3 regions of the Pantoea sp. X-Soil-TKNS-1279 genome follow, and region 1 is predicted to be linked to each of the others. Evidence: predicted binding sites of a transcription regulator. Region 1 holds the regulator's gene; each other region holds the start of a gene.
What was found. The regulator LexA, encoded in region 1, represses DNA repair genes until DNA is damaged. The targets are predictions, from matches to a motif close to TNCTGTATGTACATACAGNA.

Region 1 (3,402 bases):
CGGTCGGCGAAAAGCGCACAAAGCTATCGCGACCATGCCAGAGAATGGCGAAGAATTTCTGCACACCGTTCAGAATACGCAGGTGAGGGGTGGATTCTCCCTGAACTTCACGTCCTGGTGCACGTCCAAACATCACCGATACTGGCAGCATCTGTACATCCAGCTCCGGGTTGCTGCGGTGCAGATCAAGGTAGTCATGGAACAGCTTTACGGACTCCAGATTCGGCACGAAATACGGGAAAACACGCGGTCCATCGTGGATAAACACATGTCGCGGCAGCAATGAGCCGTCAATTTCCAGCGGTGCGAGCGGATCCGGCAGATCGTGTTTCAGACACTGCGAACGCAGTGTGAGGAGATCGGCCTTGGAATCATAAGGCAGTACATACAGGATAGGCCGCGTCGGATCCAGTCCATGCTCGGACACGGGATCGGCGGGAATGGCCTTACTCTTTACCAAAATGGAGAGTGGTAAATTCAATAATTTATAATAAAGTTTACGCCAACCTGACATAGACAACTTCAAGCCTCTTGTTAGCAAAGCGCGGCAAGCATACCAGAATGCGCCGCGAAAATCTGTGGCTGCACCACTCCGGCTGCCCAGACATTGACGTCAAAACGAGTAAAGGGTTCAACGACATGGCAAATAACGTCACCGGTTTTCTCAGGATAGTGAAAGCAGCCGGTTATTCCTGGCAGGGATTGCGCGCTGCCTGGACACATGAAGCAGCGTTTCGCCAGGAAGCTATTGCCGCATTAGTGGCAATTATAGTGGCGTGCTGGCTGGATGTTGATGCTATTTCCCGCGTACTCATGATTGGTTCCGTAGTGCTGGTGGTCATTGTTGAGATCCTGAATAGCGCCATTGAAGCCGTTGTCGACCGCATTGGTCAGGAACGCCATCCGCTGGCTGGACGCGCGAAAGACATGGGATCGGCCGCCGTGTTGCTGGCTATTTTACTGGCGCTGTTTGTCTGGATCGCGCTGCTTTGGTCACATTTGCGATAAGGATTCCGGATTCATCAACTCGCTGATTTTTCCCTCAGTTTTGGTTTCCATTTCACCAATACCTGTATATACTCACAGCGACTGTATAAACAACCAGGGGGCGGGATGAAAGCGTTAACCAGCAGGCAGCAACAGGTCTATGATCTGATTCGCGACCATATTAACCAGACGGGCATGCCGCCAACGCGTGCGGAAATTGCTTCGCAGCTGGGCTTCCGCTCACCTAATGCGGCAGAAGAACACCTGAAAGCATTAGCGCGTAAAGGCGTTATTGAGATCGTTTCCGGCGCTTCGCGCGGCATTCGTTTATTGATGGAAGAAGAAGCCAGTGAGGGGCTGCCATTGGTTGGCCGTGTCGCTGCGGGTGAACCTTTGCTGGCGCAGGAGCACATTGAAGCGCACTACCAGGTCGATGCTAACCTGTTCAAACCCAGCGCTGATTTCCTGCTACGTGTCAGCGGCATGTCGATGAAAGATATCGGCATTATGGATGGTGATCTGCTGGCGGTACACAAAACACAGGAAGTGCGTAACGGCCAGGTTGTCGTCGCACGTATCGATGATGAAGTCACGGTGAAGCGCTGGAAAAAGCAGGGCGCAATTGTGCAACTGCTGCCGGAAAACAGCGACTTCCAGCCGATTGTTGTTGATACCCGCGAACAATCCCTGACGGTCGAAGGGCTGGCGGTAGGCATTGTGCGTAACGGCGAGTGGCTCTGATACCTTGATTCCCCCTGCTACGGCAGCCTTCTGTGCTGCCGTGGTTTTATTCTCTGACAAGACGGTAGTGCAGCAAACCGGGACGGGCTGATGCAGCTGTTTTCCTCCTCTGACAAAGCACTCTGGCGGCTGGCGCTGCCTATGATTCTCTCCAATATCACTGTTCCGCTACTTGGCGTGGTTGATACCGCCGTCATTGGTCATCTCGATAGTCCCATTTATCTCGGCGGTGTGGCGGTTGGCACCACGGCGACCAGTTTCATCTTTATGTTGCTGCTGTTTTTACGTATGAGCACCACCGGGCTGACTGCTCAGGCATTTGGTGCTGGCAACAAAAAGGCACTGGCTCGGGCGCTTACCCAGCCTTTACTCATTGCCCTGGTGGCCGGTGTGCTGTTTATTTTGCTGCGCACGCCAGTCAGTAATCTGGCAGCGGTGCTGATGGGTGGCAGCCAGGAGGTCCAACAGCAGGCGCAATTGTTCATTCAGATTCGCTGGCTGAGCGCTCCCGCCACGCTGGCAAACCTGGTCATCCTCGGTTGGTTGTTGGGGGTGCAATATGCGCGTGCGCCAGTGGTGCTACTGGTGGTGGGGAATTTGGTCAATATCCTGTTGGATCTGGCGTTTGTGTTGGGGCTGCATTGGGGCGTAGCAGGTGCCGCAGCAGCAACGGCACTGGCTGAATATACGACCCTTGCCGTCGGATTATGGATGGTGGCGCGTGTATTGAAGCTGCGCGGAATTGATTTGGCGATGCTGCGGGAGAGTTGGCGCGGTGATGCTGCTCGTCTGTTTCGCCTCAATCGCGACATTATGTTGCGCTCCTTCCTGCTACAAATCTGCTTTGCTTCCCTGACGATACTCGGTGCACGTATTGGCCCGGATGTGGTAGCGGTCAATGCGGTGCTGTTGATGTTTCTGACTTTCACCGCGTATGCACAGGATGGCTTTGCTTATGCGGTTGAAGCGTGTTCTGGTGAAGCCGTCGGTGCCAAAGATCGCAGCCGGCTATTGCTGATCTGGCATGCTGCCTGCCGTCAGGCGGGGTTGGTCGCGCTGCTGTTTGCGGCGATTTATGCGTTATTTGGCACCCATATCGTGGCCCTGCTGACTTCACTGGAAGCATTACGCGATGCGGCCGATCGCTATCTGCTATGGCAGGTAGTGATGCCGTTAGTGGGCGTGTGGTGCTACCTGTTGGATGGCATGTTTATCGGGGCAACGCGCGGCCGGGAAATGCGTAACAGCATGGCGCTGGCGGCGCTCGGTTATGGCCTGTCATTACTGACGCTTCCCTGGTTAGGTAATCATGGATTGTGGCTGGCGGTGACGGTGTTTCTGGCCGTGCGTGGAATAACGCTCTGGTTCGTCTGGCGTCGTCACTGGCGTCATGACAGCTGGTTCGCAAACAGTTAACTATGATGCTTTGAATACAGAATAATCCGTAAGTGTGCTAACCATTCCGCAATGTCTACTATAATTATCCTTGTCGGCGCGAATGAGTGGCGCTTTATGTTGGTTTTACCCGCTGGCGTTGGGTATTCCACCACTATCACTCGACATAACATGGAGAAAGGTTATGAACAAAGACGAAGTGAGCGGAAACTGGAAACAATTCAAAGGGAAAGTGAAAGAAAAATGGGGCAAGCTGACGGATGACGATATGACGGTCAT
Region 2 (3,402 bases), 2.1 Mb from region 1:
TTGAACTGCTTTGCCAGCTTAAATGCCTGGCTTTTGCATTTGAGATCAACCTCATAAGCCTGCTTACGACTGTATGGGGCAAAAAACTTTTGTGGTGAGCCGCCATCAGCACTGCGAATCAGCGCTTCCAGTGCCAGTACTTCGCGTGAAAAGGGGTCGATAATCGGCTGGAAAGCAAAATGACACTGGACAGCAGCGTCTTGCGGAACATCGATGATTAAATTTTCCTGCTCGTCGGCGATAAATTCCCAGGTGTTGCCGGGCGGGATTTCGAAATAGTTCTCTTTTTCTCCGGCCTCGACAAACGTTCGCAGAAATCGTAATGCCCGGTCTTCAAAGGTCAGCTGGTATTTTGATGTTCCTTTATTGAGCACCGCCTGTAAGACCGTGGCTTTATCGTGTTCGCGTAAATCAAACAGCTCCATCCCGGTATTGCCAAAACGGCGCGCCGGGGCATAGTCGTGCAATAGCTCTACCAGGTTTTGATGGCGGGCGTCTTTGCAGATCCGGTCATAGATAGACTGTACAGCATCGGTTGGCCCTTCGAGCAACTGAAAAAAATGCAGCCCGTCAAATAATAAAATGCCCGTCACATCCAATAATTCATTATTTCTATTGGCTTTTTCAACCATGTCTTCCAGTCTTTTCACTGGAACATGGTCGCAGAGATGGCTGCGATAAAGGATGGTTGAGAGCATGGCAGGTTCCGGAACATTATTTTTGTGAGGTCTACATTAACAGAGCATCCAGGGAAAATGTCTCAGACAGCGATTATTTATCTTGAGAAGCGTCTGAAAACGCTCGACAGGGTAAAAAGCGCTGTTCTGTTTACGTCAAATCGGATTCTTTCTGCATCCGACCGTGTACTGGTCAACGATAAAAATATTAGATTGAAACGACAAATAAAAAGCGTAGTGTGACCTTCGTTAACGGGAGGTGAGCACAATGTTGCGTGATTATTTGAAGATTGATGATAGCGATCGCTTAGTAGAACAGAGCATACAAAGGCTCAACAATCGCGGTCAGGAAGATATTACCGAATGGCGTATTGTCGGGAAGAATGGTGAACATAAGGGCCATGTCTCCCTGTTTGATAAACTGTGCATCCAGCGGTCCTGGAATGTCAGCTACCGTATTACGCAAACCGATGTAAACGGAAGGGTTGTCGTCGATCACTTGACCGACGTGTTGTAATTTTTGCCGTAGTTTTTGTGTTACTTGACCCGCCTGTGAGCGGGTTTTTTGCATTGATACTTTTCGGCGAGTCATTTGCATGGCCGGCACACGGCAGCGCGGGCATCAGCCTCAGTAGAAAAGTCAGATCCGATTATTCCTAATGCGTTATCGATATATTTAACTACCTTTAATCACTGAGGCGTTATTTAAATGGGTAATTTTCACAGAAAAGGAATATAACATGAGTGATTCAGAGGCAATCAAAACCAAAACTGACTACCTGCGTGATGTCACCTCACAGCTAAAAGAGATGCGTCATTATGCGCAGACCAACACCGAAACTCTTTCCAGTCACTGGCTGGCCTTTGATGCCGGTGAGTATAAAGACAAAGAGTATGCCGCACGATTCGATACGTTGATTAATAAGCAGGGAAAACTGCTGGACGATATTGATCAGGCGATTCAGGATTTGGAAATCGCCGTCAATCATAACGAGCAGGAGCGCTAAGCCACCAACGCGGTGATTTAGTCGGCCACCAGCCACATATCGGCTTCATCGAACATCTCCTCGATGATACGTGCCAGGGTGGCTTTATCATTTTTACTCATATCGGTCTCAATGGCGTTCCGTTCCATCGGTTTGACCCGTACCTCAAGCTCCGGAAATACCCGCTGCACGCGTTTTTCCAGTTCCTGCAAGATCATTTCGCGCGCACCGGGTAATCCTGCGACGTTGCGCTTGTCGTAAATCAGCTCCACAAACATTCAGGGCATTCCATTTAATCAATCAGAGCGCCATATTACTGTAAATAAAAACAGTATCAAGCGGCAGGAAGGGGAAAGCTGATAATTTTCTCGACCTGTCTCTCACCACGTCACTTTTTCACGCCAGGAGGGGAAGCATGCGCCAGTTGGTCGTCGATATTTTACTTAAGATGGCAAAGATGGATGTGGAAGCGAAAGAGCTGATGGCTCAGGTCGAAGCGCAGTCGCTGTTGCTAGCCGCGTTATTGATTCAGGCAAAGCAGGATAATTCGCTGACCATCAGTGAAACGGTACAGGATGCGATTGTCACCGCGTCTCGCTCCTCTGAAGAGTTTTTGCAGTCTGATGTGGATCTGCTGCTGACCCATATCAATCGCCTGTTGGCAGTGGCGCGTTATGTCGAAGTGAAGGCGATAGAACGTGAAGAGTAAGTGAAAAAATAGAACCTCTGGAGGTGGAAATCCAGCAACACCTCCAGAGGCGGTGCAAAAGCACCATTCGTTCAAGGACAATCTACGACCGAAGTCGTAGAACTAACTTATACAAGTTTTACGTCCTTGTACAACTTTATCCTGATCATTTTGAGTGGTAGGAGGTGTGAAATCGCGACCACGCAAAACTGAAGTGTTTAAAGTTCGTTCTTAATACAGAACTCTTCCCACGTCATACCTAACGCCGCCGCGTGAGATTTCAGGTAGGTTTCGATGGCCTCTGCGGCCACCGCTTTATCCGGTTCGGCAAGCTGAATAGAAAACAGCATGCCGTCGAGGTTCTTCTGGCGTAAGAACGCGGCATAGATACGTTCTGCGTGCCACTGGTGCAGCGCAGTCAGGGTCATGCCCGCTTGCTGCGCATCATTCTCTGTCAATTCATCCAGCGCCGCCTGGAAATCAGGATGGGCGGCAAAAAACATTTCTCGGGCCTGGGCGTAATATTGTTCTGGCGTTTTCATGCGGAGGTTCCTGCTAATAAACTCGGCGCGTAGTGTAGCGCGCATGCGTCAGCTTGTCAGGAACCAGCCAGATCCTGTGCAGATACCTTGCGCAACGCCCTGGAAAAATTATAACGTAGCCGCCATTGAAGCGAGTGTAGGGATCGAATGATGAAAAAGTGGATGGTATTGACCGCGCTGGCGCTGACGGGGTGTGCGCAAATCAACAATTATGAAGCGGCGGTGAAGACGCCCGCGCCAGCGGAATTGCAGGGCTACTGGCAAACGGTCGGTCCCCAACGCAAGCTGGTGAGCGATCAGGCAATTGGCAGTCTGATTATTGGCGCACAGGGCGATACGCTTGATTGCCGCCAGTGGCAGCGCGTTATTGCCAAACCCGGCAAGCTGACTCGTCTGGATGACCAATGGGTTAACGTGACACGCCAGGTACGTGTGATGCCGCTGAGATTAAATAATGGTGAGCTGCGTTACGATGGCTTGCGGATGCGTAAAGTGGACCGTCCAACCGT
Region 3 (3,402 bases), 1.0 Mb from region 1:
AATTGATGCTACATCCGAATGTGGTGCCCACCCGGGAAGCACTGGACGCGATTGCTGAAGCCGATTTGATTCTGATCGGTCCCGGCAGTTTTTATACCAGCCTGATGCCAATTCTGCTGATGGAAGAGATGGCGCGTGCGCTGCGTCGTACCCCCGCCACTATGGTGTTTATCGGTAATCTTGGGCGCGAACTCAGTCCGGCAGCCGCTCGCCTGACCGTCGCGGATAAGCTGGTAATTATGGAAAAAGCGATAGGCAAACGGGTGATTGATGCGGTGGTGGTCAGCCCGGCAGCGGATATTCGCGGTGTGGAAGGACGCTTAATTGTCCGTGAACCGCTGGAAGCGGCGGATATCAAATATCGCCATGACCGCCAGTTGTTACGCCTGGCGCTGGAGCATGCCATCCAGGCATTTTGAAACAAGGCGTGATAAACACGCCGCCACGACTCACCCGCGCTGAGAGTCGTAGCGGCGCGATTTATCGTGCATTAGGACGCAGCGATAAACAGCTCGCGCAGTTCGTGCAACTGATCACGCACCCGCGCCGCTTCTTCAAACTCCAGATTCTGCGCGTGTTGTTGCATCTGTCCTTCCAACTCGTGAATCTTCTTCTGCATCGCCTGCGGGGTGAGCGCCAGATAGCTGGCTTCGGCTTCAGCGGCGCTGCGCGTGGCGGTTTTGCCCTTGCCACGGGTTTTGACCACGTTTTTGCCCAGCTCCAGAATATCGGTGATTTTTTTGTTCAGTCCCTGCGGTACGATGCCGTTGGCTTCGTTATACCGCTCCTGCTTCTCACGACGTCGCTCGGTCTCCTCGATGGCGCGTGCCATTGAGTTGGTGATCTTGTCTGCGTAAAGAATCGCTTTACCGTTAATGTTACGTGCAGCGCGGCCAATGGTCTGAATCAGAGAACGCTCCGAACGCAGGAAGCCCTCTTTATCGGCATCGAGAATCGCCACCAGCGACACTTCCGGCATATCCAGCCCTTCACGCAACAGGTTAATCCCCACCAGCACATCAAATTCCCCCAGACGCAGGTCGCGGATGATCTCCATACGCTCCACCGTATCGATGTCTGAGTGCAGATAACGCACCTTCTCGCCGTGCTCCTCCAGATATTCGGTGAGATCTTCCGCCATGCGTTTAGTCAGGGTGGTCACCAGCACACGTTCGTTGACCTCGACGCGTTTGCGGATCTCCGACAGCAGGTCATCCACCTGGGTGGTCACCGGACGTACTTCGAGGATCGGATCGAGCAGCCCTGTCGGACGCACCACCTGATCAATCACCTCACCACCGGATTTCTCCAGCTCGTAATTACCCGGCGTTGCCGAAACATAAATGGTTTGCGGTGCCAGCGCTTCAAACTCTTCGAAGCGGAGCGGGCGGTTGTCCAGCGCCGACGGCAGGCGGAACCCATACTCCACCAGCGTCTCTTTACGTGCGCGGTCACCACGATACATCCCGCCAATCTGCGGGATAGTCACATGGGACTCATCCACCACCAGCAGACCATCTGCCGGTAAGTAGTCGAACAGCGTCGGAGGCGGCTCGCCTGGCCCACGTCCGGACAGGTAGCGTGAATAGTTCTCGATACCCGAGCAGTAGCCGAGTTCGTTCATCATTTCGAGGTCAAACTGGGTACGCTGGGTAATGCGCTGCTCTTCCAGCAGCTTATTATTCTCCAGCAGGACCTGACGGCGCACCACCAGCTCCTTTTTGATCTCTTCCATTGATTGCAGGATGCGTTCGCGCGGCGTGACATAGTGGGTTTTCGGGTAGACGGTAAAACGCGGCACCACCGAAACCACCTGACCGGTCAGCGGGTCAAACAATGACAACCGCTCCACTTCTTCATCAAACAGCTCCACACGCAGCGCAATCTCATCGGACTCCGCCGGGAAGATATCGATCACTTCACCGCGCACGCGGAAGGTGCCGCGCTGGAACACCTGATCATTACGGGTATATTGCAGCTCGGCCAGACGACGCAGAATGCTGCGCTGATCGATGATCATGCCACGCGTCAGGTGCAGCATCATTTTCAGGTAGAGATCAGGGTCACCCAGACCGTAGATGGCCGACACCGACGCCACCACGATAACGTCACGTCGCTCCAGCAACGCCTTGGTGGCAGACAGACGCATCTGCTCGATGTGCTCATTCACCGAGGCATCCTTTTCGATAAAGGTATCGGAGCTGGGCACATAGGCTTCAGGCTGATAGTAGTCGTAGTAGGAGACGAAGAACTCCACCGCGTTGTCCGGGAAGAACTCCTTCATCTCTCCATAGAGCTGTGCCGCAAGGGTCTTGTTAGGCGCCAGCACCATAGTTGGCCGGTTGAGATCGGCGATCACATTGGCGATGGTAAAGGTTTTACCCGAACCGGTTACCCCCAACAGCGTCTGGTGTGCCAGACCGTCTTCCAGCCCCTCTTCCAGACGACGAATCGCCTCAGGCTGATCCCCTGAGGGTTTAAATTCGGAGTTGAGTTTGAAGGCTTTACTCATGATTTTTTCGTTCCTGCAGGAGATATCGGCGGGCAGGCTGCTAATTCTACTCCGCTATGACGAATTTGCCAGAAAAAAATACTGGATATATTTACAGATATCCTGCACGATAACAGGGAGCAGCAACGACTCGCTTCAGTGCAATTTATGCGGCATCTGGCAAAACCTTGTTGCGCAAGGTTATCCCCAGACGGGTGATGCTTTTAACATTTGTCAATAGAGCGTCATAAAATTGCAGTTGTATGACCAACAAGAAAAATCTCAGGCTTGATTTTAAATAACATATTGATTTATTTATAAATCAGTAAAAAGCCCAGTTTCTCAGCATAATGTATCCAGGCCGCGTATTTCCTCGCTTGCGCTCTGTTTTCAGTCTCTAATGCACAAGGTTATCCACAGGAATAGTGGATAACTGACGGCAGCCCCGCCGCCATCGCCTGTGCATAATTTTCTAAGCCTATTCCTGGCGTGCGAAAAAAAAATTTTTTATGTTTATTTTTCCCACAGCCCGCGTGGCATTAACTATTCTTTTTCCGTGCTGACGTCACTGAAAGCCCGAAATTCTCAGTAAATAAGGCCACTTATTCCTGAGCGATCTGCCTTATTACTGCACAGATGCACCAGAAACGTTAAGCATTCAGCACCGCTAAAGTGCAGCCGTTTTATCACTCCCAGCAATTGTTAAGCATCGCTCAACTTTAATTCCTGATTTTGCCTCGCTGCTGCTGCTTTTTTTCATGGTATCAGCAAACTGGCCTGGGAATTGCAGGTTTCTCCATAAGCATACGCATCAACTCACTGATGGTGAGAGTGGCAATGATGAATCGTGTTTGACTGTTTGCCAGACGACACAGAGCGGGAGCATTCAGGCTAATTATCTGGAAGGAGAA

Region 2: AC6I8N_RS12250 (DinI-like family protein) is a predicted target of LexA. The motif match lies at 1,978-1,997, and genes of this name have one in related genera.
Region 3: uvrB (excinuclease ABC subunit UvrB) is a predicted target of LexA. The motif match lies at 2,592-2,611, and genes of this name have one in related genera.

The regions. Positions count from the first base shown of each region.
Region 1 is NZ_AP035948.1:382,696-386,097, forward strand. It holds gene plsB (glycerol-3-phosphate 1-O-acyltransferase PlsB) at 1-514, opposite strand, end outside; gene AC6I8N_RS01720 (diacylglycerol kinase) at 640-1,008, shown strand; gene lexA (transcriptional repressor LexA) at 1,114-1,728, shown strand; gene dinF (MATE family efflux transporter DinF) at 1,819-3,144, shown strand; gene AC6I8N_RS01735 (CsbD family protein) at 3,308-3,402, shown strand, end outside.
Region 2 is NZ_AP035948.1:2,597,237-2,600,638, reverse strand. It holds gene AC6I8N_RS12265 (diguanylate phosphodiesterase) at 1-698, opposite strand, end outside; gene AC6I8N_RS12260 (hypothetical protein) at 985-1,248, opposite strand; gene AC6I8N_RS12255 (hypothetical protein) at 1,418-1,684, shown strand; gene AC6I8N_RS12250 (DinI-like family protein) at 1,702-1,941, opposite strand; gene iraP (anti-adapter protein IraP) at 2,079-2,372, shown strand; gene AC6I8N_RS12240 (DUF6388 family protein) at 2,570-2,893, opposite strand; gene yedD (lipoprotein YedD) at 3,044-3,402, shown strand, end outside.
Region 3 is NZ_AP035948.1:1,379,702-1,383,103, reverse strand. It holds gene AC6I8N_RS06450 (gluconeogenesis factor YvcK family protein) at 1-419, shown strand, start outside; gene uvrB (excinuclease ABC subunit UvrB) at 491-2,512, opposite strand.